2 regions of the Aeromicrobium sp. 10G20-16 genome follow, and region 1 is predicted to be linked to the other one. Evidence: predicted binding sites of a transcription regulator. Region 1 holds the regulator's gene; the other holds the start of a gene.

Region 1 (15,382 bases):
GTACCTCAAGCGTGGCGGACGGGTGGGGGCTGCGGCCGCCCTGATCGGCTCGGCCCTGGCCGTGAAGCCGATCCTGACCCTCACCGACGGCGTGGTGGTGCCGCTCGAGCGGGTGCGCACGTCGGCTCGAGCGCTGGCCCGCCTGGAGACGCTCGCGGTGGAGGCGGCCGAGGCGTGCGAGAACGGCTACTCCATCGGCGTGCAGCAGCTGGCGAACGAGAACGTCGCCGGCCAGGTCGCCGGTCGTCTGGCCACCGCACTGGGGGTCGAGTCCGTCCCGGTCGACGAGGTCGGCGCCTCCATCGGAGCCCACGTGGGTCCCGGCATGATCTCGGTGACCATCACGCCGCAGTAGCGGTCGTCCGGGACGTCTGTCCACAGCGGTCGTCGAGCGACCGCCCGTCCACAGCGTGCTCGAACGAGGTCCTCGCAGCGGCCCGGGCTGCCTAGCGTCGGCGCCATGAGGTCGCCCGAGCCCGACGAGACCCGTGCTGAGGTCGCCCGACGACGTCTGGCCCAGCTGGCCGAGGCCTTCGAGGCCGAGATGCCTCGCCCCGACCCCCACTCGGACCGTGAGTCCGACCCCGAGTCAGACACCACGTCCGACCCCGTGTCGGCCGTGCGGCAGCGCGTGACCGCCGCCCATCTCCGGGTCGTCGGGGTGGTCGCGGTCGCGGGGCTGGTCGTGCTGGGCTGGATGCTGCTGTCGGGTCGCCCCGAGTCCAGTGACTCCATCGCCCCGGTGGCCGTCGCTCCGTCGAGCGCACCGGCAGAACTGGTCGTCGACGTCGTCGGCGAGGTGAAGAGCCCGGGCATCGTCACGGTGCCGCACGGTTCGCGGGTCTACCAGGCCATCGAGGCCGCGGGAGGGCTCGACGGCACGGTCGACACCTCGGGCGTCAACCTCGCTCGACTGCTCGACGACGGTGAGCAGATCATCGTCGGGCCGCTGCCGGACGGCGCCTCCACTGGTGCGGCGGCCGGTGGCACGGTGCGGCTCAACCAGGCCACGGCCGAGCAGCTCGAGGCCTTGCCGGGGGTCGGGCCGGTCACGGCGGCGGCCATCATCGCGTGGCGCGAGGAGAACGGCCGGTTCGCCTCGGTCGACGACCTGCTGGACGTCAAGGGCATCGGCGACGCCACCCTCGACAGCCTGCGCGACCTCGTCGTGCCGTGACGCCGCCGTCCGGCCCGGCGACGACCCACGACCTGCGGCTGGCGCCGGCCGCCGTCACCGTCTGGGGTCTCGCCGCTGCTCTGACGACCCAGCGCTCGGGAGCTGCCGTGGGCGTGGCGATGGCGGCTCTGCTCGTCGTGCTGGTGGCCGCTCGACGCCGACCGGCGGTCGCGCTCGCCGGATGCGCCATCGTGCTCGTCGCGGTGTCGTGCGCGTGGCGCCTCGCCACGGTCGAGTCCTCGCCACTGCGTGATCCTGCGCTGCAGGGTCGTACCGGCACCTTCGAGCTCGACGTCCGACGCGATGCCATCTCGTTCACGCAGCGAGGTGATCCGCAGGCGGTCGTGCAGGTGGTGGTGCGTCGGGCCGAGGTCTCCGGGCAACGTCTGACCGGCGCCGGCCGCGCGACGGCGTTCGTGGAGGGCGACGCCAGCGACCTGGTCGTCGGGCGACGCTTCACGGCCGTCGCGCGTGTCGCGCCGAGCGAGAACACCCACGAGGTCGCCGTCCTCGACGTGCTGCGTCGAGGCGATGCCGTCCGGGGTGCGTCGTGGTGGGAGGCGGCCGAACGACTGCGTCAGGGCGTGCGAGACGCGGTGCGACCGCTGTCCGATCGTCCGCGCGCCCTGCTGCCCGCGCTGGTCGACGGCGACGATGCGCGGGTCGACGCCGAGATGGAGACCGACTTCCAGCGCAGTGGCCTCACCCACCTGATGGCGGTCTCGGGCACCAACCTGACGATCGTCCTCGGCGTCACCCTGGCTCTGACGCGCGGGCTGGGAGCGCGGCGACGTGGGCTGTGGATCGTCGGGCTGCTCACGGTGGCCGCGTTCGTCCTGATGGCGCGCCCGGATCCCAGCGTCGTCCGGGCCGCTGCCATGGGTGTGGTGGGGGTGGCAGCCATCGGCTACGGCCGCTCAGGCGGGGTCCGGGCGCTCAGCGTGGCGATCGTCGCGCTGGTGTTCATCGACCCGTGGCTGTCGCGATCGGCCGGTTTCGTCCTCTCGGTCTGTGCCACGGCGGGGATCCTGCTGCTCGCGCCGATGCTGGCAGACCGACTGGGCCGGTGGATGCCGCGGTGGGCGGCCCTGGCGATCGCCGTGCCGGTGGCCGCCCAGCTGGCGTGCACCCCGGCGCTCACGGCGATCTCGGGACAGGTCTCGATCGTGTCGGCGGTGGCGAACCTGCTGGCGGCGCCGGCCGTGGCTCCGGCAACCGTGCTCGGCCTGCTGGCCGGCCTGGTCGCGGTGCCGTCGGTGCCGGTTGCCCAGGTCATCGCGGTCCCGGCCGGGTGGTGCGCCGCGTGGATCATCGCCGTCGCGCGCCACAGTGCCTCCCTCGACGGCGCCTCCCTGGACTGGACGGCTCCGTGGCAGCTGATGCTCCTGGTGACCCCGGTGGCGATCGTCGCCGTGCTGGCCCTGGTCAGGCGCCCCGTGCTGGCGACCGGGGTGGTGCTGGGGCTGCTGGTCGCGATGGTGCGCCCGCCCCAGCCGGGCTGGCCGCCGGACGGCTGGGTCATGGTGGCCTGCGACGTCGGGCAGGGCGACGCCACGGTGCTGCGGGCCGGCCCGTCCGCGGGCGTGCTGGTCGATGCCGGTCCCGACCCGCCCGCCATCGACCGCTGCCTGGACCGGCTCGGGGTCGAGCACATCGCCCTGGCCGTGTTCACCCACGACCACGCCGACCACACCGCCGGTTGGGTCGGCGCTCGCCGGGGACGCGACGTCGAGGGCGCGGTGGACGGCCCGAGCGGCGGCCCGGGCGCCGAGGTGCTCACGGCGGGCCAGTCGTTCACCGTCGGCGACCTGCACGCGGACGTCGTCTGGCCGGTCGATCCGACGCCTGTCGTCTCGACCGACGGGTCGGTGCTCAACGACGCCAGCGTCGTGCTGCGGGTCCGTGTCGGCGACGTGGCGGTGCTGCTGTCCGGGGACATCGAGCCGGCCGCTCAGCAGCAGCTGCTGCGGTCCGGTGCAGACCTGCGGGCCGACGTCCTCAAGATGCCCCACCACGGGAGCGCGCGGCAGTCCGAGGCGTTCCTGGACGCGGTCGGCGCGCGGATCGCGACGATCAGCGCCGGGGTCGACAACGACTACGGGCATCCGGCGCCGGCTGCACTCCGGATGCTGCGCGAGCGGGGCGTGCGTGTCTGGCGCACGGATCTGGACGGCGACATCGCCGTCGTGGTGCGCGACGGGAACCTGAGTGTGGTCACCCGCCGATAGGCTGGGGGAGTGGCGTCCCCGTTCGGCAAGATCCTGCTCATCACGGGCAACAGCGAGTTCGAGTCCGACCGCATGCGTCGGCGCGCCGTCACGGCCGTCACCGACGAGCAGCCCGAGTGCCAGCTGACCGAGTCCGGCGCGTCGGGGCTGCAGCCCGGCGAGCTGATCGGCCTCACCAGCGCCTCGTTGTTCAGCGACTCCACCGCGGTGGTGCTCACCGACCTGCAGGACCTGCCCGAGCACGCCCAGACCGAGCTGCTCGACTACGCCGTGGCCACCTCGCCCGACGTGGCCGTGGTGCTGGTGCACGCCGGCGGCAACAAGGGCAAGGGGTTGCTCGACAAGCTGCGCAAGATCCCGGCGGTCGCCGAGGTCAAGGTCGAGCAGCCCAAGTACGAACGCGACTTCGTCGCGTGGGTGCAGCGCGAGATCCGCGACCTCGGCTGCCGCGTCGATGCCGACGCCGCCGCGGCTCTGGTCGCGTCGGTGGGTCAGGACCTCAGAGCTCTTGCCGGTGCGGCCGCACAGCTGGTCGGCAGCGTCGACGACCAGAAGACCGTCGACCTCGAGCTGGTGCGTCAGTACTTCGGTGGACGGGCCGACGTGCGCGGCTACGAGATCGCCGACGCCGCCATCAACGGGAACCTGCACGCGGCCATGGAGGTCGTCCGGTGGGCCGAGGCCGCCAAGGTGGCGCCGGTGCTCATCACGGCCGCCTTCGCGTCGGGTCTGCGCTCGCTGGCCCGGCTCGAGTCCGCTCCGCAGGGTCTGCGTGACAACGAGCTCGCCTCCATCGTCGGCGCTCCGCCGTTCAAGCTGCGCATCCTGCGCCAGCAGCTCGCCGGCTGGGACACCGCCGGACTGGCCGGAGCCATCCGTGCCGTCGCCGACGCCGACGTCGCGGTCAAGGGCGGGGGAGCCGACCCGGGGTACGCCATCGAGCGCATGGTCCTCGAAGTCGCCCATCACCGGGTCCGATGAATCGGGTCGTCGCGGTCGACCTGTCGCGCGGCATCGCCCTGGCCGGCATGATGCTGGCTCATCTCGGACCCCGCCAGACCGGCGAGAATCCGCCGATCAGCGAGATGCTCAGCTCGGGACGGGCGGCGCCGCTGTTCGCTCTGCTGGCCGGCGTGTCACTGACGCTGGTGCACCGCCGCGACCGCGCTGGGGTCGGGTCGGTGCGGGCCACCGTCGTCCGCGGCGTGCTGCTGGTGGTGCTGGGGCTGTCGCTCGGTTCGATCCCCGACATGCCGGTGCTCGTCATCCTGGCGGTCTACGGACTGCTGGTGGTGGTCGCGCTGCCGATGCGCGCCCTGCCCACGCCGGCGCTGGTCGTGCTGGCGGCCGGGTGGGCCGTGCTGGCACCCGTGCTGCTGCTGGCCATCCGCATCCACCACGGTCCGGTCCTCGTCGACCAGCCGGGTTGGTCCGACGTCCAGGACCCGCGCGCGTTGATCGGCAACGTGCTGTTCTGGGGCGGATATCCGGCGCTGGTCTGGATGGCCTACGTCCTCGCAGGCCTGGCGATCGGGCGTCTCGACCTGACCGATCGGGCCGTCGCCGGCGCGCTGGCGCTGGGAGGACTCGTGACGTTGGTGGCGACCCTGGCCGCGTCGTGGGCCCGTGCGGGCGAGTGGCAGGTGTGGTTCGACCACGACGAGTATCCGTACGGTCCGGCGGCCTGGGGCGATCTCTGGACCGTGGGCCCGCACACCTCGATGCCGCTCAACGTGGTCAGTGCGATCGGCAGCTCGGCGCTGGTCATCGGACTCGCGGCGCTGGTGGTGCAGTCGGACCTGGCACGCCGCGTGGTCGCGCCGGTGTGCGCCGCCGGAGCGATGACGCTGACCCTCTACTCGGTCCACGTGCTGTGGACGTGGCGGGTCAGCGAGGCCGCCGCCCCCGCGCCGTTCGGGGGATGGGGCGACTGGACGCTGCAGGTCGTCGTGCTGTTCGCCGCCGCGTCGCTGTACCGACGCCTGCTGCCGGAGCGTCTGGGCCGACGGGGTCCGCTGGAGCAGGTGGTGCGCTGGCTCTCGGTGTCGATCTGGTCGAGGTCGACCGGGTCCGGACAGCACAAGACCCCGGTTCTCGACTGACCGACAGGTCGTGGGTCGAGAGCCCGGGGTCCGGCAGGAGGGTCAGCTCAGAGAGCAGCGGCCTTCTTGGCGATGGCCGACTTGCGGTTGGCTGCCTGGTTCTTGTGGATGACCTTCTTGGAGGCAGCCTTGTCCAGGTTGCGGGTGGCCTCGCGGGCCAGCTCCTTGGCGCGATCGGTCTCGCCGGCGTCGACAGCCTCGGTGAAGCGTCGGATCGACGTCTTGAGCGCCGAGCGCACCGAGATGTTGCGCTGACGCGCCTTCTCGTTCTGGAGGTTGCGCTTGATCTGCGACTTGATGTTCGCCACGGGGCGTCCTGTTTCTCTCGACGGGATGGGTGGTGCAGAGTGTGAGGGCATGCCGGAGCACGCGACCGCTCACTCTACCAGCGCGCGCGGCGACTGCCCAAATCGCAGCCGCAGTCCCGCCCGACGTGCCGCGACTCCTAGACTTCATCGCATGCAGACCCTTTTCGACGTCCTGAAGTACGTCCACATCGCCGCGTGGATCGTCGTGCTCATCGGCTACCTGAAGGACGTCAAGGGACCCAAGGTCAACGAGCTGATGGCGTGGGGTCTGACCGCCGCGCTCGTGCTCGGCATCGCGCTGGTCGGCATCGCCTCGGCCAGTGACGCCGTCGCGGACCCGAACAACGCCAAGGTCGGCGTCAAGCTGGTGGTCGCGCTGGTCGCGGTCGGGCTGGCGCACGCCACCCGCCGGCGTCCGGCTCCGAACCCGATGGCCCACGTGATCGCCGCCCTGGTGCTGGTCAACGTCGTCATCGCCTACGCATGGTGAGCGCCTCGTCGGCGAAGGTGCCCCAGCCGGGTTCGACCGATCCGGCGATCATCCGCAACTTCTGCATCATCGCCCACATCGACCACGGCAAGTCGACGCTGGCCGACCGCATGCTGCAGCACACCGGGGTCGTCGACGGCCGCGACATGAAGGCGCAGTACCTCGACCGCATGGACATCGAGCGCGAGCGCGGCATCACGATCAAGAGCCAGGCCGTGCGGATGCCGTTCACCAAGTCCTCGGGCGAGGACGCCGGAACCACCTACGTGCTGAACATGATCGACACCCCCGGGCACGTCGACTTCACCTACGAGGTCAGCCGCAGCCTGGAGGCGTGCGAGGGCGCCGTCCTGCTGGTCGACGCCGCGCAGGGCATCGAGGCCCAGACCCTGGCCAACCTGTACCTCGCGATCGACGCCGATCTCGACATCATCCCGGTGCTCAACAAGATCGACCTGCCGGGCGCGCAGCCGGAGAAGTACGCCGAGGAGATCGCCGGCATCATCGGCGGCAACCCCGACGACGTGCTGCGGGTCTCGGCCAAGACCGGTGAAGGGGTCGAGGCGCTGCTGAACATGATCGTCGACGAGGTCCCGCCGCCGCAGGGCAACGCCGATGCTCCGCCGCGGGCCCTGATCTTCGACTCCGTCTACGACACCTACCGCGGCGTCGTCACGTACGTGCGGGTCGTCGACGGCAAGCTCACGCACCGCGACCGGATCAAGATGATGTCCACCGGTGCCGTGCACGAGATGCTCGAGGTCGGGGTCATCTCACCGGAGCCGGTCAAGGCCGGCGAGATCGGCGTGGGCGAGGTGGGCTACCTGATCACCGGCGTCAAGGAGGTCCGTCAGTCGCGCGTGGGCGACACCGTGACGTTCGAACGTCAAGGGCGCCACCGAACCGCTCGGTGGCTACAAGAACCCCAACCCGATGGTGTTCTCGGGCCTGTACCCGATCGACGGCGACGACTTCTCCACCCTGCGCGACGCCCTCGAGAAGCTGCAGCTCAACGACGCGGCGCTGGTGTACGAGCCGGAGTCGTCCGGAGCGCTCGGATTCGGCTTCCGCATCGGCTTCCTCGGCCTGCTGCACCTGGAGATCGTGCGCGAGCGGCTCGAGCGCGAGTTCGACCTCGCGCTGATCTCCACGGCTCCCAACGTCGTGTACCGCGTCGAGATGGAGGACGGCTCCGAGCAGACGGTGACCAACCCGAGCGAGTACCCCAACGCGGGCAAGATCGCCAAGGTCTTCGAGCCAGTCGTGCGCGCCACGGTGCTCAGCCCGGCGGAGTACATCGGCGCCATCATGGAGCTGTGCCAGAGCCGGCGCGGGCAGCTGCTGGGCATGGACTACCTGTCCGAGGACCGCGTCGAGATCCGGTACACGCTGCCCATGGGCGAGATCATGTTCGACTTCTTCGACGCGCTCAAGAGCCGCACCAAGGGGTACGCGTCGCTGGACTACGAGCCCGACGGTGAGCAGGCGGCCGACCTGGTCAAGGTCGACGTGCTGCTGCAGGGCGAGATCGTCGACGCCTTCAGCGCGATCGTCCACCGCGACAGCGCCTACGGCTACGGCGTCGCCCTCGCGGGCAAGCTGAAGGAGCTCATCCCGCGCCAGCAGTTCGAGGTGCCGATCCAGGCCGCCATCGGCGCGCGCGTCATCGCCCGCGAGAACATCCGCGCCATGCGCAAGGACGTCCTGGCCAAGTGCTACGGCGGCGACATCAGCCGCAAGCGCAAGCTGCTGGAGAAGCAGAAGGAGGGCAAGAAGCGCATGAAGATGGTCGGCCGCGTCGAGGTCCCCCAGGAAGCCTTCATCGCCGCTCTCTCCACCGGCGACTCTGCACCCGCCAAGTCGTGAGCCTCGGTTCCCGCTGGGACTGACGTTCTGACGCGACACGCCAGCGTGTCGAGGTCGAAACGTCAGTCCCAGCGGGAACTGAGCGCCGATAGGCTTGCGCCATGGATGCACGGGTGGAGTCGGTCAACCTCGGCCAGATCACCGACGTCACGTGGGGACGCACGAAGCGCAGCGCGATCGACAAGCGGCCCGCCGCAGGTCCCATCGCCGTGCACGCCCTGGGCCTCGGCGGTGACGAGATCGCGGACCTCAAGCACCACGGCGGCGTCGACCAGGCGGTCTACGCCTACGCCCGCGAGGATCTCGACGACTGGGCCACCGACCTGGGGCGAGAGCTGCGGGCCGGCCAGTTCGGCGAGAACCTGACGACCACCGGCCTCGACGTCCAGACCTCCCGGCTCGGCGACCGCTGGCGCATCGGGTCTGCGCTGCTGGAGGTGTGCGACGTGCGGATTCCGTGCAGCGTCTTCCAGGGGTTCCTGGGCGAGCCGACATGGGTCAAGCGGTTCACCGAGATGGGTGTGCCCGGTGCGTACCTGCGCGTCGTCGAGGAGGGCGAGCTCGCTGCCGGTGACGCGATCGTCGTCGAGGAGCGCCGCGAGCACGATCTGACCGTCGCCCGCGCGTTCCGCGCGCTCACCACCGAGCCTGATCTCCTGGCCGGATTTGCAGCCGAATCGCGACTGTCCGCGAAGCTTGCCAGCAAGGTCGATGCGGCCCGCAACGAGAACCGAAATGACCGGTCAGTAGGTTAAAGTGATCGCCACCACATCGCCCCCGACACGCTGAGGACATCCATGCCCGCACCACAGGCCACTGCTGAAGAGCTGCAGATCATCGACAGCCGACCGGGCACGGTCAGCCAGATGTTCTTCGACCGCGTCGACACCTTCGCCGACCGGGAGGCCTACAGCTACCCGGACGAGGACGAGAACTGGCAGAAGCTGACGTGGCGGCAGACGGGCGAGAAGGTCACCCGCCTGGCGGCCGGCCTGGTCGCCCTCGGGGTCGAGCCCGAGCAGCGCGTTGCCATCGCGTCCGGCACCCGCCTGGAGTGGATCCTCGCCGATCTCGCGATCATGGCAGCGGGTGCCGCGACCACCACGGTGTACCCGACCACCATCCCCGACGACGTCGCCTACATCCTGGCCGACTCCGACAGCCGCGTGGTCTTCGCCGAGGACGACGAACAGGTCGCCAAGCTGCGCGAGAAGCGCAGCGAGCTGCCCGCCATCACCAAGGTCGTGGTCACCGAGGGCACCGCCGACGGCGACTGGGTCATCTCCCTCGACGACCTGGAGAAGCTCGGCGAGGAGCACCTCGCCGCCAACCCCGACGTCATCACCGAGCGCGTCGCCGCCACCCGGCCCGACTCGCTCGCCACGCTCATCTACACCTCCGGCACCACCGGCCGTCCCAAGGGCGTGCGGCTGCGGCACGAGAGCTGGACCTACGAGGCCGCCGTCATCCAGGCGCAGGGGATCCTGACCGCCGACGACCTGCAGTTCTTGTGGCTGCCGATGGCGCACTCGTTCGGCAAGGTGCTGCTGAGCACCCAGCTGCTGATCGGCTTCCCGACCGCCATCGACGGCCGTGTGCCCAAGATCGTCGACAACCTGGCCGTCGTGCGGCCCACCTTCATGGGCGCGGCACCGCGCATCTTCGAGAAGGCCTACGGCCGTATCATCGGCATGACCGAGGCCGAGGGCGGCGCCAAGCTCAAGATCTTCCGCTGGGCCGAGAAGGTCGGCCTGGAGTACTCGCGCAAGACCCGCGCGGGCGAGTCGATCTCGCCGATCCTGAAGTTCCAGCACGGCCTGGCCGACAAGCTGGTCTTCTCCAAGGTCCGCGACCGCTTCGGTGGCCGGGTCCGGTTCTTCATCTCCGGTGCTGCGGCGCTGTCCAAGGACATCGCCGAGTGGTTCCACGCCGCCGACGTGCTGATCCTCGAGGGCTACGGCCTCACCGAGACCTCGGCCGGCGCCTTCGTCAACAGCCCCGACGCGTTCAAGATCGGTTCGGTCGGCCGGGCCTTCCCCGGCAGCGAGGCCAAGATCGCCGAGGACGGCGAGGTCCTCATCAAGGGCCCGCACGTCATGGAGGGCTATCACAACCTCGACACCGAGAGCGCCTCCACCAAGTCCGCCGAGGGCTGGCTGCACACCGGTGACGAGGGCCGCATCGACGAGGACGGCTTCCTGTACATCACCGGTCGCAAGAAGGAGCTGTTCAAGACGTCCGGCGGCAAGTACGTGGCGCCGCCGCACATCGAGGGCGTCTTCAAGGGCATCAGCTCCCTGACCAGCCAGATCCTGGTGCACGGCAACGAGCGCAACTTCTGCACGGCGCTCATCACGCTCGATCCCGACGCGGTCGCGGAGTGGGCGGCCGGTCACGGCATGGAGGGCAAGTCCTATGCCGAGGTCGTCTCCTCCCCGGAGATCCACGCCATCATCGAGGGCCAGATCGCCGAGCTGAACGGCAAGATCAACCGCTGGGAGCAGATCAAGAAGTTCGCGATCCTCGACCACGACCTGTCGCCGGAGAGCGGCGAGCTCACGCCGAGCATGAAGGTCAAGCGCGCGGTCGTGGAGTCCAACAACAAGGAGCTGCTCGACTCGTTCTACGCTTGATCGATGCACACGTCTGACGGGCCGCTCTCCACCGGAGGGCGGCCCTTCGGCATGTACGTCCACGTCCCGTTCTGCTCGGTGCGTTGCGGGTACTGCGACTTCAACACCTACACGGCCGACGAGCTGGGCGAGGGCGCCACGCGTGCCTCGTACGCCGACACCGCGATCGCCGAGATCGGGTTGGCGCGCGAGGCCGTGGGGGACCGGGCCGTCGACACGGTGTTCTTCGGCGGCGGTACTCCGACCCAGCTGCCGGCGGCAGATCTCGTGCGCATGCTCGCCGCGATCGACGACCGCTTCGGGCTCGCCTCGGGTGCCGAGGTCACCACCGAGGCGAACCCCGACAGCGTCGATCCTGCGTCGCTGGCGACGCTGCGGGCGGGTGGCTTCACCCGCATCTCGTTCGGCGTGCAGTCGGCGGTGCCGCACGTGCTGGCCACCCTCGACCGCACGCACGACCCCCGCAACGTGCCGCAGGCCGTGCGGTGGGCTCGCGAGGCAGGCTTCGAGCAGGTGAGCGTCGACCTGATCTACGGCACGCCGGGAGAGTCGCTCGACGACTGGCGCACCACGCTGGAGCAGGCCATCGACCTCGAGCCCGACCACGTCAGCGCCTACGCCCTGATCGTCGAGGACGGCACCGCGTTCGCTCGCAAGGTGCGTCGCGGCGAGGTCGTCATGCCCGAGGAGGACGAGACCGCCGACAAGTACCTGCTGGCCGACGACCTGCTCACCGCTGCCGGACTCGACTGGTACGAGCTGTCGAACTGGGGCAGGTCACCGGCCGCGGCGTGTCGGCACAACCTGGGCTACTGGGCCAGCGACGACTGGTGGGGTGTGGGGCCCGGCGCGCACTCGCACCTGGCCGGCGAGCGGTGGTGGAACGTCAAGCACCCCGCGGCCTACGCCCAACGGCTGACGGCCGGCGAGTCACCGCGCCTCGACGGGGAGTCGCTCGACGCGGCCACCGCCCAGGTGGAGCGGATCATGCTGATGACCCGGCTTCGCTCGGGCCTGCCGACCGCCGAGCTGGCCGACGAGGCGCTGGCGAAGGTCCCCGAGCTGGCTCGCCGCGGCATGCTGGTCGACCACGACGATCACCTGGTGCTCACCCTCGACGGCCGGCTGCTCGCCGACGCGGTGGTGCGCGAGCTGGTGCCCTGAGCTAGGGGGCGACCGTGACGAAGTCGATGAGCTCCTCGACGCGACCCAGGAACGACGGCTCGAGGTCGGCGTAGGACTCGACCCGGCCGAGGATGCGTTTCCAGGCGCGGGCGATGTCGGCCTGGTCGGCGTGCGGCCAGCCGAGCGCCTCGCAGATGCCGTGCTTCCAGTCGGTGCCGCGGGGGATCACCGGCCACGCCTCGATGCCGAGCCGGGCAGGCTTGACCGACTGCCACACGTCGACGTAGGGATGCCCGACCACGAGCACGTGGGGGCGGTCGGACATCTGCTCGGCGATGCGGGTCTCCTTGGACCCGGGAACCAGGTGGTCGACCAGCACGCCGAGACGGCGGTCGGCAGCCGGACAGAAGTCGATGACGGCTCCGCGGAGGTCGTCGATGCCGCCCAGGTACTCCACGGCCACCCCCTCGACGCGCAGGTCGTCGCCCCACACCTTCTCGACCAGCTCGGCGTCGTGGCGTCCCTCGACCCAGATGCGGCTGGGCAGCGCCACGCGAGCACGACGGTCGTGCACGGCCGTGGAGCCGGACGCCGTGCGGGTGGCCCGCACCGGCTTGCGCGGAGGAGCGACCAGCTTCACCGGCTTGCCCTCGAGCAGGAACCCGGGGCCGAGGGGGAACGAACGACGCTTGCGGTGCCGATCCTCGAGCACGACGATGCCGTTCTCGAGCATCACCAGCTCGCCGCAGAACCCCGTCTCGGCGTCCTCGACCACCAGGCCGAGGTCGGCGGGGTGGTCGACCGTGCGCCCTCGCTTCGGTTCGCGCCAGTCGCCGGCGAGCACGTCGGTTCCGTAACGGTCAACCATCTGACATCCCTCCGAGATCACCGTGCAGCCGACCGAGAAGCTTCCTGGTGGAACGTCTCGAGCCGTTCCTTGTCGATCTGGCCGTGGCTGGTGTGCACCACCGTGTCAGCGGTCAGCAGTCCGAGCACGAGGTCGACGACGACCGGCCACGTCGGCGGCACCACGACCGGCGCCGGGTCGTAGAGGTCGCCGATGACGACGACGTCTCGCGACGGGACCACCAGGATCAGCTCGCCGCCGCCCGGTCCGTCGCCCAGGTGGGTGACCTCGACGTACAGGTCGCCGAGGTCGCCGGCCCACACCGACTCCAGGTCGCCACCCTGGCTGGAGTGGGCGATCCGCGCGCCGTCGTCGAAGATGATCTCCCGCGGTGCGTAGCGGAGCGAACGCTCGCCACCAGCGATCTCGAAGGGCATCTCGCTAGACTGGCACTTGCGCTGCGTGAGTGCCAGACAACACGCCCCATCGGACCTGCGAGGTGAAGCCCATGTCGGACGACCGTCGTCTCGACGTCCTACGGGCCATCGTCGAGGACTACGTGGCCACCCACGAGCCGGTGGGGTCGCGGTCGCTGCTCGAGCGCCACCAGCTGGGCGTCTCGCCCGCGACCATCCGCAACGACATGGCCGTGCTGGAGGAGGAGGGCTACATCACCGCCCCGCACACCAGCGCCGGACGCATCCCCACCGACAAGGGATATCGGGTCTTCGTCGACCGGCTCGCGAAGGTCAAGCCGCTGTCGGCCGCCGAACGACGCGCCATCGAGACCTTCCTCGGGGGAGCGGTCGACGTCGAGGACGTCGTGCAGCGCAGCGTCAAGGTGCTGGCCCAGCTGACCCAGCAGGTCGCCATCGTGCAGTACCCCTCGCTGACCCGGTCGTCCGTGCGCCACATCGAGGTCGTGCCCCTGGAGTCCGCCCGCGTCCTGCTGGTGGTCATCACCAGCAGCGGACGGGTCGAGCAGCGCATCGTCGAGCTCGTCTCGACCCCCGACGACCAGCTCGTGGCCGACCTGCGCTCACGCATCGTCGCCGCCACGGTCGGCGAGCGACTGCCGGAGGCGTCGCTGAAGCTCGCCGACCTGATCGAGACCTTCGCCCCCGAGCACCGCCCGGTGGTCACCGCGATCGTCACCACGCTCACGCAGACGTTCTCCAACGAGCGCTCCGACGAGCGGATCGCCATCGGTGGCACCGCCAACCTGGCGCGCTTCGGCGCCGACTTCGACCGGTCCATCAAGCCGGTGCTGGAGGCGCTCGAGGAACAGGTGGTGCTGCTGAAGCTGCTGGGCGAGGCCACCTCGGGCATGTCGGTCAGCATCGGCCACGAGACCGGGTACGAGGGCCTGTCGGCCACTGCCGTGGTGGCGACCCCCTACGGCAGCGACGACCACGCTCTTGCGACACTCGGAACGGTCGGTCCCACGCGCATCGACTATCCGTCGACCATGGCGTCGGTGGCGGCCGTGTCACGCTACGTCGGCGGCATCCTCACCGAGCGCTGGACGCCCGACCCCTGATCTGCACGACTCCTGACGTTTCGACCTCGACCACTGGACTGAGATGGCAACCGACTACTACCAGACGCTCGGCGTGAGCCGGGAGGCCTCGGCCGACGAGCTGAAGAAGGCCTACCGCAAGCTCGCCCGCCAGCTGCACCCTGACGTCAACGACGCCCCCGACGCGGCTGATCGCTTCAAGGAGGTCACCACGGCCTACGAGGTGCTGTCGGACCCGCAGAAGCGGTCGGTCTTCGACCGAGGCGGCGACCCGTTGCGCGGTGGCGGTGGCGGTCAGGGCTTCGGGCAGGGCTTCAGCTTCGACGACATCATGGACGCCTTCTTCGGCCAGAACGCCGGTGGCGGCGGCCGTGGTCCCCGCTCGCGCACCCAGCGCGGCCAGGATGCGCTGCTGCGCCTCAACGTCGAGCTCGCCGAGGCCGTGTTCGGCATCGAGCAGGAGATCAAGGTCGACACCGCGGTGGTCTGCCCCACCTGCACCGGCAGCGGCGCGGCCGAAGGATCCGAGCCGGTCACGTGCCGCACCTGCCATGGTCACGGCGACGTGCAGCAGGTGCAGCGATCGTTGCTCGGCGACATCCGCACCTCACGGCCGTGCCCGGCCTGCCGTGGCTTCGGCACCACCATCCCCGAGCCGTGCTCGGAGTGCTCCGGCGAGGGCCGAGTGCGCTCGCGGCGCACGATCAACGTCTCCATTCCCGCCGGTGTCGACCAGGGCACCCGCATCCAGCTCGCCGGTGAGGGCGAGGTGGGTCCCGGTGGTGGGCCGGCGGGCGACCTGTACCTGGAGGTCAACGTCGCCCAGCACGACGTGTTCACGCGGGCGGGTGACCAGCTGCAGTGCCAGGTCACGCTGCCCATGACGGCGGCGGCGCTCGGGGCACACCTCGACCTGCCGACCCTCGACGACGACCAGGTCGCGGTCGAGGTGCCGCCCGGCACGCAGTCCGGGCACGTCGTCACGATCAAGGGCCAGGGCGTGCCGCGACTACGTGGATCAGGACGAGGTGACCTCAAGGTGCAGGTCGTCGTCGAGACGCCCTCGCACCTCGATGCCGAGCAGGCC
Region 2 (15,382 bases), 450 kb from region 1:
TGCCCTATCCCGGCGGACCGCACATCGACCGCGAGGCGCGTGAGGGCGACCCCACCGCCGTGGCGTTCCCGCGCGGGCTCACCCAGGCCAAGTACCAGGACAGCCACCGCTACGACTTCTCGTTCTCCGGCCTCAAGAGCGCCGTGTCGCGCCACGTGCAGCACGAGCAGCGCATGGGTCGGCCGGTGCCGGTCGCCGACATCGCGGCGTCGTTCCAGGACGCGGTCTGCGACGTGCTGACGGCCAAGGCCGTCGCTGCGTGCCGCGAGCACGACGTCGACACGTTGATCGTCGGCGGGGGAGTGGCGGCCAACGGGCGACTCCGGGCGATGGTCGAGGAGCGGGCGCAGGCAGCCGGCATCGAGGTGCGGATTCCCCGCATCGGGCTGTGCACGGACAACGGCGCGATGGTCGCTGCGCTCGGCGCCGAGGTCGTGCGTCGAGGACACCCGGCGTCGTCGCTGGACCTGCCGGTCGACTCCGGGATGCCCGTCACGCAGGTCGTCGCCGTCTGACATGCGTGCTCACCGACAGCGTGACCCGCGTCGTCGGCTGATCGCCGCTGCGGTCGCCGTGCTCGTGGTCGCCAGCGCCGTTGCGGCCGGAGCCGTGGCACTCGGCCGCAGCGGGGAACCGCAGGCGGCCGCCTCCTCCGCCGCGATCCCCACACCGTCGGCGTCCGCGACCCCCGTCGAGCCGGAAGGATGGGGCCCGACCGCCGACGAGCGTGCGAGAGCCGAGCGGCTCGCGAACGACCTCAGCCTGGCGGACCTGGCCGGGCAGCTGATCGTGGCACGACACTTCGGCAACGACTCCTCGCTCGCACTGCTGCGCGACAAGCACTTCGCGGGGGTGATGGTCACCGGTGACCGCATCCTCGACGTCACCACGACCGACCCGCTGTCGGTCGTCACCTCCTTCAACGACCAGATGCGGGCTGTCGGGGCCGAGCGGGGCGTTCCGGTGATGATCCCGATCGACCAGGAGGGCGGTCTGGTCGCACGACTGAAGGCGCCGCTGACACCCTTCCCGACCTTCATGTCCGCCGGTGCCGCCATCGCCGGAGACCCCACCGCGGGCGCCGAGGCGGTCACCGCCGCCTCCCGTGCCTCGGGTGCCGAGCTGCGGGCGGCGGGCTTCAACACGGTGTTCGCGCCCGATGGTGACGTCACCATCGGTCCGGAGGATCCGATCATCGGCACCCGTTCGGCCGGCTCGGACCCCAAGACCGTGGCCGACGCCGTCGTCGCCGCGATCACCGGCTACGGCGAGGCAGGGATCATCTCGGTCGTCAAGCACTTCCCGGGCCACAACGTCAGCACCGACAGCCACCGCGGACTACCTGTGCTGGACAGCAACGCGCAACGCCTGCGCACCCACGACCTCGTGCCGTTCGAGGCCGCGATCGGCGACCGTGTGCCCGGCATCATGACCGGGCACCTCGACGTCCCCTACATCGACAAGGGGGTGCCGGCGTCGGTGTCGCGCAAGGTGATCACCACGGGTCTGCGCGAGAACCTCGGCTACGACGGACTCGTGGTCAGCGACTCGCTCGGCATGGGTGCGGTGATGAACCGGTACCCGGGTGGAGAGGCCGCCGTGGAGGCCATCAAGGCCGGCAGCGACCTCGCGCTGATGCCGGCCGACAACCTGGCGGCCTACGACGCGATGCTCGCGGCACTGAAGTCCGGCGACCTCCCCGAGGCGCAGGCGCGGGCGTCGGCCGCGCGCACCATCGCCTGGGTGCTGCACGCCGACGCCTCACCCACGCTGCCGGGCGACGCGGGCTCGCACGTCGAGCAGTCGCAGGCGCTGAGCGCAGCCGCCGTGACCGTGGTGGCGAAGCCCTGCGACGACGCCGCGCCACCCACGGCGTTCCGCCCGTTCGGGCCGAGTGGCGCCGTCGCCGCCTTCTCGCAGGCCGCCTCCGAGGCGGGAGTCAGCCTGGGGTCCGGGCCGTCGGTGCAGCTGCTCGGCCAGACGTCGGCGGCCGGATCCGCCGACGTCGTCGTCACGACCGACCGTCCCTACCCGTTGCAGTACAGCCGGGCGGCCACCAAGGTCGCGCTCTACGGTTCCGACGTCCCGGCCATGCGTGCGCTCATCGACGTGCTCACGGGCAAGGCCGAGGCGGGCGGCAAGCTGCCCGTCGACGGCGTCGACGTCCAGACCTGCTGACCACCGGCTGCGCTGCCGGCCTCACGGCCCCGGGTGGCGTGGCGCCCCGGTCCTCGCCCATCGCCTCATCGCGCCTGACGTCGACTGAACCGCACCACGTCACCGGGCCGCGCCTGTGCGAGCCGGTCGAGGTCTCGATCGACGACGACGCCGATGACGGGATAGCCGCCGGTCACCGGATGGTCCGGCCCGAAGACGATGGGCTGCCCGTCGGAGGACACCTGGATGCTCCCGCGCACGCAGGGCTCGCTGGGCAGCTCGTCGTCGCGGGACCGCTCCAACCGTGGTCCGTCGAGGCGCACGCCGACACGGTCCGACGACGCCGAGACGGTCCAGCCGGTGGTGAGCAGGACGGTGGTCGCCGCGGGCGTGAACCAGTCGTCGCGCGGTCCGAGCACCACGCCGACCGTCAGGTCACCGGTGCGCGTCAGGGCGGGGACGTCGGGAAGGTCCGGCACGGGCCGGGCAGGTCCGACGCCCAGCTCGTCGCCGGCCGCGATCGGGGCGGGTCCGAGGCCCGAGAGCGTGTCGGTGGACCGTGATCCCAGCTCGTCGGGCGAGTCGAATCCGCCGCTGACGCCGAGATAGGCACGTAGTCCGGACACGACCGGACCGATCCGCAGCTGCTGCCCGGCGCGGAGCGGGACCGCGCGCCCGTGCGCGGCCGGACGTCCGTCGATCGTCAGGGGTCCGACCGCTCCGGTCACGGCGATCGTGTGGTCCTCGGTCGCGGTGACCACCAGTCCGCCGAGCAGGACCTCCACGACGGGGGACCCGGTGCCGTTGCCGAGCAGCCGGTTGACCTGACGCAACGCTCCGCGGTCGAAGGCGCCGGACGGGCTGACCCCCATCGAGCCGAGTCCGGGCCGTCCCGCGTCCTGCAGCAGCGAGCGGGCGCCGGGCTGCTCCACCGTCAGGCTCATCGGACCGCCACGAATCGCACGACGGTGCCGGGTTGCAGCAGGGCGGCCGGCTCGCGGGTCGAGTCCCACATGGCGAGGTCGGTGCGGCCGACGAGCTGCCAGCCGCCGGGGGAGGAGCGGGGGTAGACGCCGCTGAACTCGCCGGCCAGACCGACGGCCCCGGCCGGCACCGAGGTGCGTGGCGTCGATCGACGGGGCACCTGCAGGCGGGCGTCGCCGTCGACGAGATAGGAGAAGCCGGGCGCGAAGCCACCGAAGGCGGCGGTCCAGGGGGTGTCGGTGTGGGCCGCGATCACCTCGTCCGTGCTCAGGTCGGTCAGCCGGGCGACCTCGTCGAGATCCTCCCCGTCGTAGACCACGGGAACCTCGATCTCGGAGCCGCCGAGCGCCTCGAGGTCGTCGACCGGCGAGGTGCTGCGGACCAGGTCGCGCAGACGCCCCGGGTCTCCGCGCAGGAGCACCGTGCGCGCACCCATGACCAGGTCATCGACCTCGCGACGGAGTGCGGCGTGCCAGCGGCGTGCCTCGTCCAGGCTCTCGCAGTCCAGCAGCAGGGCATGGTCGCCGCAGGGCAGCAGGTTCACGGGGCGAACCCGGTCAGCCGGTGCCCGGCGGCCTCCAGTGCAGCGCGGACGGCCCGCGCCATCTCCAGGGCGCCCGGGGTGTCGCCGTGCACGCAGATCGACTCGACCCGATCGGTGAGACGAACCGCCTGCGCGGCCGCGGCTCCGGGATCCTCCAGAAGTGCTCCCGGCTCGCTGCGCGGCACGAGCGCTCCGTCACCGGTGTATCCGCGGTCGGCGAATCCCTCGGGCACCACCTGCAGCCCCTCGGCGGCGGCGATCCGCAGCACCGCGCTGTCCGGCAGGCCGAGGATGGGCAGTCCGTACGGCACGACAGCCTCGACCACGGCCGTCGCCTGTCGTTCGTCGTGGACGATCGTGTTGTAGAGCGCACCGTGCGGCTTCACGTACGACACGTGGCCCCCCACGTCGTCGGCCCAGGTCATCAGGTCGTCGAGCTGGGCGCGCAGGGTGTCGATCAGCTCACCGTCGCTGGGGTCCATCGGCCGCCTACCGAATCCCTCGCGATCGGGGTAGCCGACCTGGGCTCCCACGACGACTCCGGCCTCGAGGCACGCCTCGACCGTCGCCAGCGACAGCCCCGCGTCGCCCGCGTAGGCGCCGCAGCACACGTTGGCGCTCGTGACGATCTCCAGCAGCGCCCGATCGGCCCCGGACTCCCACTGCTCGGTCGACTCACCTAGGTCAGCGTTGAGGTCCATGCCCCGAATTTTGCGGGATCAAGCACCGATTGGACACCGTGAAACGGTGCTTGGGCCCGCAAAATTCGGTCAGTGGCGCTCGACGAGGAAGGCGCGACCGGAGCCCTGCACGCGGGTCATGATCACGAGAGCGCTGTTGGGGCCCTTCAGCTTGAGCCGCTTGACCACCTGCTCCGGGACGATCTCCACGCCGCGCTTCTTGATGGTCAGGGTGCCGATCCGACGCACCTGCAGAGCCGCCCTGAGGGGCTTCTCGCGGAACGGGAAGCTCCTCGATGATCCGGAATCCGCGCGCGAAGGGGGTCTGGACCTGGGCGTCGGCGCTGACGTAGGCGATGTGCGAGTCGGGGAGCCAGCCGCCGATGGTCGCCGAGAACTCGCTGACCAGGCCCGCGCGGATCACGGCGTCGTCCGGCTCGTACAGGTGGGCACCGATGTCGGCGACCGCCGCCGGCTCGGCCGAGGCGATGAGCGTCGCACTGGATCCGCGGGAGAGGACGGTCGCCCGCCGGGTGGCACTCGCGAACGGCGCGCCCCACAGGCACGCCTCGACCAGGTCTCCGCCGTCGCTGACCCACTCCGCCTCGACACCCTCGGGCACGTCGGCGTGCGCCAGGCCCGGCATCACCTTGGCCACGGCACGACCGGCCAGCTGGCGGCGCACCCACGACCACGACGGCTGCAGGTCCGCGGTCGAGAAGGTCCGTCCGCGGCCGTCGCGCCGGGCCGGGTCGACGAACGCGACCTCGCCGCCGGCGATCACGGCCTCCTCGGCGTCACCGACCTCGACCCTGCCGTCGATGCCGGCCGCGGCCAGGTTCGCCGCCGCGATCGCCGCGCGGACCGGATCCCTCTCGATGCCCCGCACCCGCAGCCCCGCCCGTCCGAACGCGAGCAGGTCGCCCCCGATGCCGCAGCCGAGATCGACCACCGACGTCGCGCCGGTGGCGGCCAGGCGGGTCGCGCGGTGATCGGCCACGGACGCGCGCGTGGACTGCTCCAGCGCGTCGTGGGTGAAGTACAGGTCGGCAGCGGCAAATCCGAACTTGGCCGCGGCCTTGCCGCGCAGGTGGTTCTGGGTGACGGCGGCCGCGACCAGGTCGGGCGCCCAGGTCTTGCGCAACCGTGTCCCGAGGCCCAGATCGCTCTCGACCCCGGCGCAGCGGGCGATCTCCTCGAGCAGCATCTGACCCGCCGGCGTCACCAGCTGCTCGAAGGTCTCCACGTCCATCGAGCAATCTTCCCAGCGCGACCGCCCACGTCATCAGCGGGCCGAGCGCAGCGAGTCGAGACGGCCGGGCGACGCCGCCGGAATTAGCACTCTCTTGGGGCGAGTGCCAGCGGCGTGCTAGATTTCAAGACGGCGACAGTCGTCGCCCAACTGTCCGTGTTCCACGCTGAAAGGGGAGGTCGACATCGTGTCGGTCACCATCAAGCCGCTCGAGGATCGCCTGGTCGTCCAGGCCGCCGAGGCAGAGCAGACCACCGCATCCGGTCTGGTCATTCCTGACACCGCCAAGGAGAAGCCCCAGGAGGGCACCGTCGTCGCGATCGGCCCCGGCCGCATCGACGACAACGGCAACCGCGTCCCGCTCGACATCGCTGTCGGCGACAAGGTGCTGTTCAGCAAGTACGGCGGCACCGAGGTCAAGCACGGCGGCGAGGAGTACCTGATCCTCTCGTCGCGCGACGTCCTCGCCATCGTCTCCTGACGTGACGCCCCGATCTCTCCCCGGAGAGGTCGGGGCGCTGCAGGTCCGCCCTGCACCGATCCACCCCACGTCTCTTCTGCCCACGTCATTTCTGTAAGGAATCGCATGCCCAAGATCCTGGAATTCGACGAGAACGCCCGCCGCGCCCTCGAGCGCGGCGTCGACAAGCTCGCCGACACCGTCAAGGTCACCCTCGGCCCCAAGGGCCGCTACGTCGTGCTCGACAAGAAGTGGGGCGCCCCCACGATCACCAACGACGGCGTCACCGTCGCGCGTGACATCGAGCTCGACGACCCGTTCGAGAACCTCGGCGCCCAGCTCGCCAAGGAGGTCGCCACCAAGACCAACGACGTCGCGGGTGACGGCACCACCACCGCCACCGTGCTGGCGCAGGCCATGGTCCACGAGGGCCTGCGTGCCGTCGCCGCCGGCGCCAACCCGGTCGGCCTCAAGAAGGGCATCGAGGCGGCCGTCGCCGCGGTCACCGAGAAGCTGCACGAGATGGCGCGCGACGTCGACGACATCAAGGACATGACCGACGTCGCCACCGTGTCGTCGCGTGACGCGGTCATCGGCGCCCTCATCGCCGAGGCGTTCGACAAGGTCGGCAAGGACGGCGTGATCACCGTCGAGGAGTCCAACACCATGGGCACCGAGCTGGAGTTCACCGAGGGCATGCAGTTCGACAAGGGCTACCTGTCGCCGTACATGGTCACCGACACGGAGCGCATGGAGACCGTCCTCGACGATCCGTACATCCTCGTGCACCAGGGCAAAATCTCGGCGATCGCCGACCTGCTGCCCGTGCTCGAGAAGGTCGTGCAGGCCGGCAAGGCGCTGTTCATCATCGCCGAGGACATCGAGGGCGAGGCGCTCTCGACCCTGGTGGTCAACAAGATGAAGGGCACCTTCACCTCGGCCGCCGTCAAGGCCCCGGCCTTCGGCGACCGTCGCAAGGCCATGCTGCAGGACATCGCCACCCTCACGGGTGCCGAGGTCATCACGCCCGACGTCGGTCTCAAGCTCGACACCGTCACGCTCGACGAGCTGGGCACCGCGCGCCGTGTGGTCATCACCAAGGACAACACCACGATCATCGACGGCGGCGGCGACGCTGCCGAGGTCGACGGCCGGGTGGCGCAGATCAAGGCCGAGATCGACAACACCGACTCGGACTGGGACCGCGAGAAGCTGCAGGAGCGCCTGGCCAAGCTGGCTGGCGGCGTCTGCGTCATCAAGGTCGGCGCGGCCACCGAGGTCGAGCTCAAGGAGAAGAAGCACCGCATCGAGGACGCCGTCTCGGCGACCCGCGCGGCCATCGAGGAGGGCATCGTCGCCGGCGGCGGCTCGGCCCTCGTCCACGCGGTCTCCGTGCTCGACGACAGCCTCGGCCTCGTCGACGACGAGGCGGTCGGTGTGCGCATCGTCCGCATCGGCGCCGACGCCCCGCTGGAGTGGATCGCCCGCAACGGCGGCGTCTCCGGCGAGGTCGTGGTCAACAAGGTCCGCGAGAGCGGCCAGGGCTACAACGCGGCCACCGAGGAGTACGGCGACCTGGTGTCGCAGGGCGTGCTCGACCCGGTCAAGGTCACGCGCTCCGCGCTGGCCAACGCCGCGTCGATCGCCGCCATGCTGCTCACCACCGAGACCCTCGTGGTCGACAAGCCGGCCGACGAGGACGAGGACTCCCACGCGGGCCACAACCACTGATCGGTTGACCTCTCACGAGCGCCGCTCGCCCCTCGGGGCGGGCGGCGTTCGTGCGTCGTCGGCCATGATGGGCGCATGCGGCCCCTGCGGTACTCGATCAACGTCAGCCTCGACGGCTGTGTCGACCACGCCTCCCCGGCGTTCCAGCCCGGGCCCGAGGTGCACCAGCACGCGGCTGAGTGGATGGCGCGCTCCGACGTGGCACTGTTCGGCCGGGTCACGTACGAGCTGATGGAGGCGTGGCGACCGGACGAGCAGGGTGACCTCGCGGCGTGGGTCGAGCCGTGGATGGAGCCGTTCGCCCGCACCATCGGCGCGATGCCCAAGATCGTCGTGTCGAGCACGCTGCCGGCCGACGCCGGCTGGAGCGCCGAGGTGGTGGACGGCACCGACCTCGAGCCGATGGTGCAGGCGCTCAAGGCACAGCCCGGAGACGGCATCGCTCTGGGTGGCGTCACGCTCGCGCTGGCCCTGGCCGACCTCGGGCTGATCGACGAGTACCAGCTGGTCGTGCACTCGGCGGTGGCCGGTCACGGACCGCGGCTCTTCGACGGCCTGTCGACGCCCCTCCGGCTGGAGCTGGTGGAGCAGACCGAGGTGGCCCGCGGGGTGACGGCGCAGGTCTACGTGCCCGCTGGCTAACCTCGCCACGTGAGCACTCCTGACTACTCCGCACACGACTTCTCCGGCCTGCGTGAGGAGCTGGGGCTCCCGCCGTTGGAGCGCACCGACGAGTTCCCGGCCGACGTGCTCGCCGAGGCCGAGCAGATCGCGAAGGCGCCCCCGGTGGCGACCGAGGACCTGACGGACCTGCCGTTCGTGACGATCGACCCGCCCGGTTCGCTCGATCTCGACCAGGCGATGCTTCTCGAACGCTCCGGTGACGGCTTCATCGTGCGGTACGCCATCGCCGATCTCGGATCGGCCCTCCCGCTCGGAGGTCCGGTCGATCTGGAGGCCCGTCGCCGCGGCGAGACGATCTACCTGCCCGATGGTCGCGTGCCGCTGCACCCGCCGGTGCTGTCCGAGGGCTCGCTCAGCCTGCTGCCGGACCAGGTGCGTGGTGCGGCGGTGTGGACCATCGAGGTGGGCGGGGACGGCACCCTCGGCGCGGCGTCGGTGCGTCGGGCTCTGGTGACGTCGGTCGCGCGCCTCGACTACGCCACCGTGCAGACCGGTGCCGACGCCGAGGCGCTGCACCCGTCGATCGAGCCGCTCGGCGACCTCGGACGCGTGCGTCGGGCCCTGCGCCTGGCTGCTGGCGCCATCGACCTCGCGCTGCCCGAGCAGTCCGTCGTGGCCGATGGCGACGACTGGGCGCTGCGGATCGAGCCGCGCACGGAGGCTGACAGCTGGAACGCCGAGATCTCGTTGCTCACGGGCATGGCGGCTGCCGACATGATGCTCCGGGCGGGTGTCGGGCTGCTGCGCACCCTCCCGAAGCCGCAGGCGGCTGACATCGCGACGTTCCACCGCGTCGCGGCCTCGCTCGGGTTCGCGGGCGACGAGGGCGCCACGCCCGGCGAGGTGCTGGCGGCCGTCGACCCGACGCAACCGGCGGCGATGGCACTGATGACCCATGCCACCCGCATGCTGCGCGGCGCCGGTTACGTCGCCTTCGACGGCACCAAGCCTGAGGTGTCGACCCACGCCGGGGTCGGCGGCGCGTACACCCATGTGACGGCGCCGTTGCGCCGGCTGGTCGACCGGTTCACCACCGAGGTGTGCCTCGCGCTCAGCGCTGGGGAGGAGATCCCCGCTGACGTCCGGTCAGCCCTGCCGGAGATCGCCGACGCGATGGGCAGCAGCGGTCACCGCGCGTCGGCGGCGGACCGCGAGTCGATCGATCTCGTCGAGACCTGGATCATGCGCGCTCGGCGGGGGGCGACGTTCGAGGCGGTGGTGGTGGAGTCGTCACAGGACGATGCCGAGATCATCATCGCCGACCCGCCGGTGGAGGGCACATGTGTGGGCTCAGGGCTCACCGACGGCAGCACCGTGTCGGTGCGCGTGCGAGACATCGACGACGAGAAGCGCGCCGTCACCTACGAGGTCGCCCTCGACCCACCTGCCTGAGGTGGGTCAGACCATGCGCAGGGGGGCGAGCCCACCCAGCACGATGTCGAGCTTGCGGCCGTACCAGCCACGTCCGGCCATGAACTCGTCGGAGTCGTAGGCCTTCAGCGTGTCGCTGCCGGCGTCGCCGACGGCGGACCGACCCGCGCGGCGCAGACGCGCCTGGTCGGCCGAGGCGTTGAAGGTGACACTGATGACGAAGCTCACCGCGACGGCGGCGTCCTCGGGGGTGAAGCCGTCGCGCGTCAGCTGGGCCACGTAGGTCTCGATCAGCTTGATCGACGTGGGTGCGGCTTGCGAGGCCGTCAGCGAGGCGCGGTCGAGACCGGGGAACTTGTCGCACAGCTCCCACAGGCTCTCGCCGATGGCGCGCAGCAGCTGTTCCCAGGGCTGATCGGCGTCCGGCCACTCGATCGTGTTGACCGCGCGGTCGATGGCGGTGGTCAGCAGCGCCTCGCGATCGGCCACGTAGCGGTACAGGCCGGAGTGGGCGACGCCGAGCCGGCGGGCCACTGACGGCATGCTGAAGGTGTCGACTCCGTCGTCGAGCGCAGCCTGCGCGATCTGCTCCACGGTGAGGGCTCGGGGGCGCCCTGGCTTTCGTTGCATGTCCTGAGGATACTCCCGGTATCCGATCATGCGCGGGCTTCCACATGAGGACAGGCTGTGAATTTGTCCCGGCTACGATGAACGCATGGAGCAGACGGGCATCCCTGACAAGTTCGCCGCACTCGGTCTCACCTACGACGACGTGCTGCTGCTGCCGGGCATGTCGGACCTGAACCCGGCCGACATCGACACCACGTCGCGGCTCACGCGCGAGATCAGTCTGAACGTGCCGTTGATCAGCGCGGCCATGGACACCGTCACCGAGTCGCGCATGGCGATCGCGATGGCCCGCCAGGGCGGAATCGGTGTCCTGCACCGCAATCTGTCGCTGGAGGACCAGGCCTACCAGGTCGATCTGGTGAAGCGCACCCAGACCGGCATCATCTCCAATCCCGTCACGATCGGACCCGACGCGACCCTTGAGGAGCTCGACCGCATCTGTGGCGAGTACCGGGTCTCGGGCCTGCCGGTGGTCGACGAGGGCAACACGCTGCTGGGCATCATCACCAACCGCGACCTGCGCTTCACCCCGGTGGCGGAGTGGGCGACCACCAAGGTCGACGAGATGATGACCCGGATGCCGCTGATCACCGGCCACGTCGGCATCTCGCGCGAGGACGCCACGCTGCTGCTGCGCAAGCACAAGCGCGAGCGACTCCCGCTGATCGACGAGGACGGCCGGCTCGGGGGCCTCATCACCGTCAAGGACTTCGTCAAGGGCGAGCAGTTCCCCCATGCCTCGTACGACGCCGACGGTCGCCTCATGGTCGGTGCCGCGATCGGCTACTTCGGCGATGCGTGGGAGCGCGCCACGACCTTGATCGAGGCCGGTGTCGACGTGCTCGTGGCGGACACCGCCCACGGCCACGTCCGCCTGCTCCTGGACATCGTGCAGCGCCTCAAGACCGACCCCGCCACGCGCCACGTGCAGGTCATCGGCGGCAACGTCGCCACCCGCGAGGGCGCCCAGGCGTTCGTCGACGCCGGGGCCGACGCCGTCAAGGTCGGCTTCGGGCCCGGTTCCATCTGCACCACTCGTGTGGTCACCGGCTGCGGCGTCCCCCAGATCACCGCCGTCTATGAGGCGTCGCTCGCGTGCCGCCCGGCGGGCGTGCCGGTCATCGCCGACGGCGGACTGCAGCAGAGCGGCGACATCGCGAAGGCCATCGTCGCCGGTGCCGACACCGTCATGATCGGATCGATGCTCGCCGGCGTCGAGGAGTCGCCGGGCGAGGTCGTGTTCGTCAACGGCAAGCAGTTCAAGGCCTACCGGGGCATGGGGTCGCTCGGCGCCATGAGCAGCCGGGGCAAGAAGTCGTACTCCAAGGACCGCTACTTCCAGGCCGAGGTCACCAGCGACGACAAGATCGTCCCCGAAGGCGTCGAGGGGCAGGTCGCCTACCGCGGCCCGCTGTCGGCGGTCGCGCACCAGCTGATCGGTGGCCTGAACCAGTCGATGTTCTACGTGGGCGCGCGCACCATCGACGAGCTGCAGGACAAGGGCCGGTTCGTGCGCATCACCTCGGCGTCGCTCAAGGAGAGCCACCCGCACGACATCCAGATGACCGCCGAGGCGCCGAACTACTCGAGCCGCTGACCCACGCTGCGAGCCCGCCGGGTCGGACGCCGGCGCACCGGCCGGGCCCGGGACGCGTGGCGGGGTGCGCTCGAGTGGTGGCCGCGACTACCGTGACCAGGTGACCAGTCGCAACGTCGGTGTCTTCATCGATGCCGAGAACCTGTTCAAGGGCTACGGCAAGCTCGACATCCCCGACCTGACGATGGAGGAGATCCTCGAGCAGCTGGAGGCCGCTGCGTCGCGCGAGGCGGGAGCCGGCACCATCGCGGTGTCGCGCGCCTATGCGGACTGGAACGCGCTCGGCATCGAGGACTACCGGCGCGACGTCGAACGCGCCGGGGTCAAGACGGTGCAGGTGTTCTCGGCGGGCAAGGCCTCCAAGAACGCCGCCGACATCGAGCTCGTCGTGGACTGCCTGCGCTCGGCCGCGGACCTGGAGCAGCTCGAGGTGTTCGTCATAGTCTCGGCCGACGGCGACTTCGTTCCCCTGGTGCGCCGCCTGCACGAGCTGGACAAGTACGTCGTCGGCGCCACCCTCGCCTCGCACCCGGTCAACTCCCTGCTGGAGCGCGAGGTCGACCAGTACGTCGCCCTCAAGACCGCGCCACCGCCCCCGCCGGCAGCGGCCCTCCAGCCGATCTTCTCCGGTGACGGTCAGACCGTGCCGCCTCCGCCGCCCCCCAAAAGCTCAGAGCCGAAACACTCAGAGCCGAAGCGCTCGGAGCCGAAGTCGTCGGAGCCGAAGAAGGCTGATCCCAATAAGGATGAGCCCAAGCAGTCCGATCGGAAGAAGGCCGAGCCGAAGAAGGCCGAGCCGAAGAAGGCCGAGCCGAAGAAGGCCGAGCCGAAGAAGACCGAGCCGAAGAAGGATGGTTCCAGGAAGTCCGGTGGCAAGGTCTCGTGGCACGAGATGGCGCAGGAGATCTCGGTGGTGCACGAGGGCCCGGCCGCCTCGCCGGACGAGTACAAGGCGATCATCAAGCAGGTGCTGTCGGACCCCAAGGTGCGCAGCTTCTGCGACAAGCTGGCCAACGCCGGCGGCACCCTGCCGATCCTGGCCATGGCCATCAAGGCCGCGGCGCCGCAGGTCAGCCCGTCGGACGCGCGGGTCAGCTCGTTGTCGCGGGCGCTGCGGTTCGCGCTCGCGGGAACCCAGTACGCCCTGGCTCGCGAGAGCGACGACGTGCAGCCCGTGCTGGTGCGCCGCAACGACGACCCGGCCGGCATGTTGCCGGATCTGTCGCTGGACGACATCGAACGTGGCGTGCAGTAAGCACTAGGCTGACGCCCATGGCAGACATCGAGATCGGCACGGCCAAGCGCGGCCGACGGGCCTACTCCTTCGACGACATCGCGATCGTGCCCAGCCGCCGCACCCGCGACCCCGAAGAGGTCTCCACCGCCTGGCAGATCGACGCGTACCGGTTCGAGCTGCCGGTCATCGCAGCGCCGATGGACTCGGTCATGAGCCCGGACACCGCGATCGCCCTGGGACGACACGGTGGACTCGGCGTCCTCGACCTCGAGGGCCTGTGGACCCGCTACGAGAACCCGGAGAAGCTGCTCGACGAGGTCGCCTCGATCGACGGCCCCAGCGCGACCCAGCGTCTGCAGGAGATCTACGCGGAGCCGATCAAGGCCGAGCTGATCACCGCCCGGCTGCAGCAGATGCGCGAGGCGGGCGTCACGGTCGCCGGTGCCCTGTCGCCGCAGCGCACCAAGGAGTTCGCCGACGTCGTGGTCGGCGCCGGCGTCGACCTGTTCGTCATCCGCGGCACCACGGTGTCGGCCGAGCACGTGTCCGGCCGCGCCGAGCCGCTGAACCTCAAGCAGTTCATCTACGAGCTCGACGTGCCGGTCATCGTCGGCGGGTGCGCCACCCACCAGGCGGCCCTGCACCTCATGCGCACCGGTGCCGCCGGCGTGCTCGTCGGCTTCGGCGGGGGAGCAGCGCACACCACCCGCTCGGTGCTCGGTGTCGCGGTCCCGATGGCGTCTGCCGTCGCAGACGTCGCGGCAGCCCGACGCGACTACCTCGACGAGTCCGGTGGCCGGTACGTGCACGTCATCGCCGACGGCTCGATCGGTCGCAGCGGCGACATCGCCAAGGCCATCGCCTGCGGCGCCGACGCGGTCATGATCGGTTCGGCGTTCGCTCGCGCCGAGGAGGCTCCGGGCCGCGGCTTCCACTGGGGCGCCGAGGCCTGGCATCCCGACCTGCCGCGCGGTGAGCGGGTCGACATCGGCACCGTGGGCGACCTGGAGTCGGTGCTGTTCGGGCCATCCTCGGTCCCCGACGGCACGATGAACCTGATCGGCGCCCTGCGACGCGCCATGGCCACCACGGGCTACTCCGACCTCAAGGAGTTCCAGCGCGTCGAGGTCGTCGTCGGTTGATCCAGGACGTCGCCCTCGACGATCCCCGGGTGCTCGCGCTGCGGGCCACGATGTCCGACGAGATGGACGCGCTGTACGGGCGCCCTCGCCACAGCGTTCCGGGCGAGGCGATCGACGCGTCGTCGATCCTGGCCACCGTGCTGGTGGTCGAGGACGACGAGCCGATCGCCACAGCCGCCCTGCGCCGGCTGGGCGATGCCGTGGAGGTCAAGCGCATGTACGTCGTGCCGGGTGCCCGGGGCCGGGGGCTGGCGGGACGGCTGCTGACCGAGATGGAACGGCGAGCGCAGGAGTCCGGCGCAGCACGGGTGCTGCTCCACACCGGCCTGCGACAGACGTCGGCGATCGCGTTGTACCGCCGCCGCGGGTACGTCGAGGTGCCGGTGTTCGAGCCGTACCTGCAGGTGCCGGAGTCGATCTGCTTCGAGCGCCGCGTCGACGACCCTTCTCGTGGTGAGGGCGGCCCGGATCGCTAAGGTGACACCCGGACCAGGAACGGGGGACTCCATGGCTGCGCATGCCGCCGCACCACGTCGGGATCATCTGACGTGACGAGCCCACGGACCCCGCGGCTCGTCCGCACGACGGTCGCCGTCGTGCTCCTGGGCGTCCCGGCCGTGACCGTGCTGCTGGCCGACTCCGCCGAGCCACGCGTCAAGGCGGGCATCCTGCTGGTGCTGTACGCCGGCGCGGTGTTCGCCGCCGGACAGGCCCTGCGCGACCGCGATCGACCGGTCGTCGAACTGGCCGCCACTCTGGGTGGTCGCCCCGCCACGTACGTTCCCCTGCGGCCCTGGGCGCGGTGGTTCCTGCTGACCGTGGTCGTGGCGCTCGTCCTGACTCCGCAGGTCCTGGTGGCACCCCGCCCCGACGCGATGGTCGGCTTCCTGGTGCTGTTCAGCCCGCTGCTGGT

Evidence for each region. Region 1 encodes HrcA, which represses chaperone genes, less so after heat shock. Its sites were predicted from a motif close to TTGGCACTCGNNNNNNNCGAGTGCCAA; they were not measured.
Region 2: the regulator HrcA is predicted to act here: its motif matches at 5,701-5,727, upstream of groES (co-chaperone GroES).

Annotation. Positions count from the first base shown of each region.
Region 1 covers NZ_CM147919.1:920,830-936,211, reverse strand. Annotated here, with positions in the region: gene AC0L5F_RS04710 (DegV family protein) at 1-355, shown strand, start outside; gene AC0L5F_RS04705 (ComEA family DNA-binding protein) at 461-1,177, shown strand; gene AC0L5F_RS04700 (DNA internalization-related competence protein ComEC/Rec2) at 1,174-3,405, shown strand; gene holA (DNA polymerase III subunit delta) at 3,415-4,386, shown strand; gene AC0L5F_RS04690 (DUF418 domain-containing protein) at 4,383-5,507, shown strand; gene rpsT (30S ribosomal protein S20) at 5,555-5,815, opposite strand; gene AC0L5F_RS04680 (hypothetical protein) at 5,967-6,305, shown strand; partial or broken gene lepA (translation elongation factor 4) at 6,299-8,171, shown strand; gene AC0L5F_RS04670 (MOSC domain-containing protein) at 8,273-8,926, shown strand; gene AC0L5F_RS04665 (AMP-dependent synthetase/ligase) at 8,969-10,804, shown strand; gene hemW (radical SAM family heme chaperone HemW) at 10,808-11,968, shown strand; gene AC0L5F_RS04655 (DUF3097 domain-containing protein) at 11,970-12,797, opposite strand; gene AC0L5F_RS04650 (hypothetical protein) at 12,815-13,213, opposite strand; gene hrcA (heat-inducible transcriptional repressor HrcA) at 13,285-14,316, shown strand; gene dnaJ (molecular chaperone DnaJ) at 14,360-15,382, shown strand, end outside.
Region 2 covers NZ_CM147919.1:1,369,301-1,384,682, reverse strand. Annotated here, with positions in the region: gene tsaD (tRNA (adenosine(37)-N6)-threonylcarbamoyltransferase complex transferase subunit TsaD) at 1-515, shown strand, start outside; gene AC0L5F_RS06915 (glycoside hydrolase family 3 protein) at 517-2,178, shown strand; gene AC0L5F_RS06910 (5-oxoprolinase subunit C family protein) at 2,244-3,101, opposite strand; gene AC0L5F_RS06905 (5-oxoprolinase subunit B family protein) at 3,098-3,685, opposite strand; gene AC0L5F_RS06900 (5-oxoprolinase subunit PxpA) at 3,682-4,395, opposite strand; gene AC0L5F_RS06895 (methyltransferase domain-containing protein) at 4,370-5,617, opposite strand; gene groES (co-chaperone GroES) at 5,805-6,098, shown strand; gene groL (chaperonin GroEL) at 6,204-7,808, shown strand; gene AC0L5F_RS06880 (dihydrofolate reductase family protein) at 7,884-8,450, shown strand; gene AC0L5F_RS06875 (RNB domain-containing ribonuclease) at 8,460-9,884, shown strand; gene AC0L5F_RS06870 (TetR/AcrR family transcriptional regulator) at 9,891-10,493, opposite strand; gene guaB (IMP dehydrogenase) at 10,579-12,090, shown strand; gene AC0L5F_RS06860 (NYN domain-containing protein) at 12,191-13,345, shown strand; gene AC0L5F_RS06855 (GuaB3 family IMP dehydrogenase-related protein) at 13,363-14,469, shown strand; gene AC0L5F_RS06850 (GNAT family N-acetyltransferase) at 14,466-14,945, shown strand; gene AC0L5F_RS06845 (hypothetical protein) at 15,018-15,382, shown strand, end outside.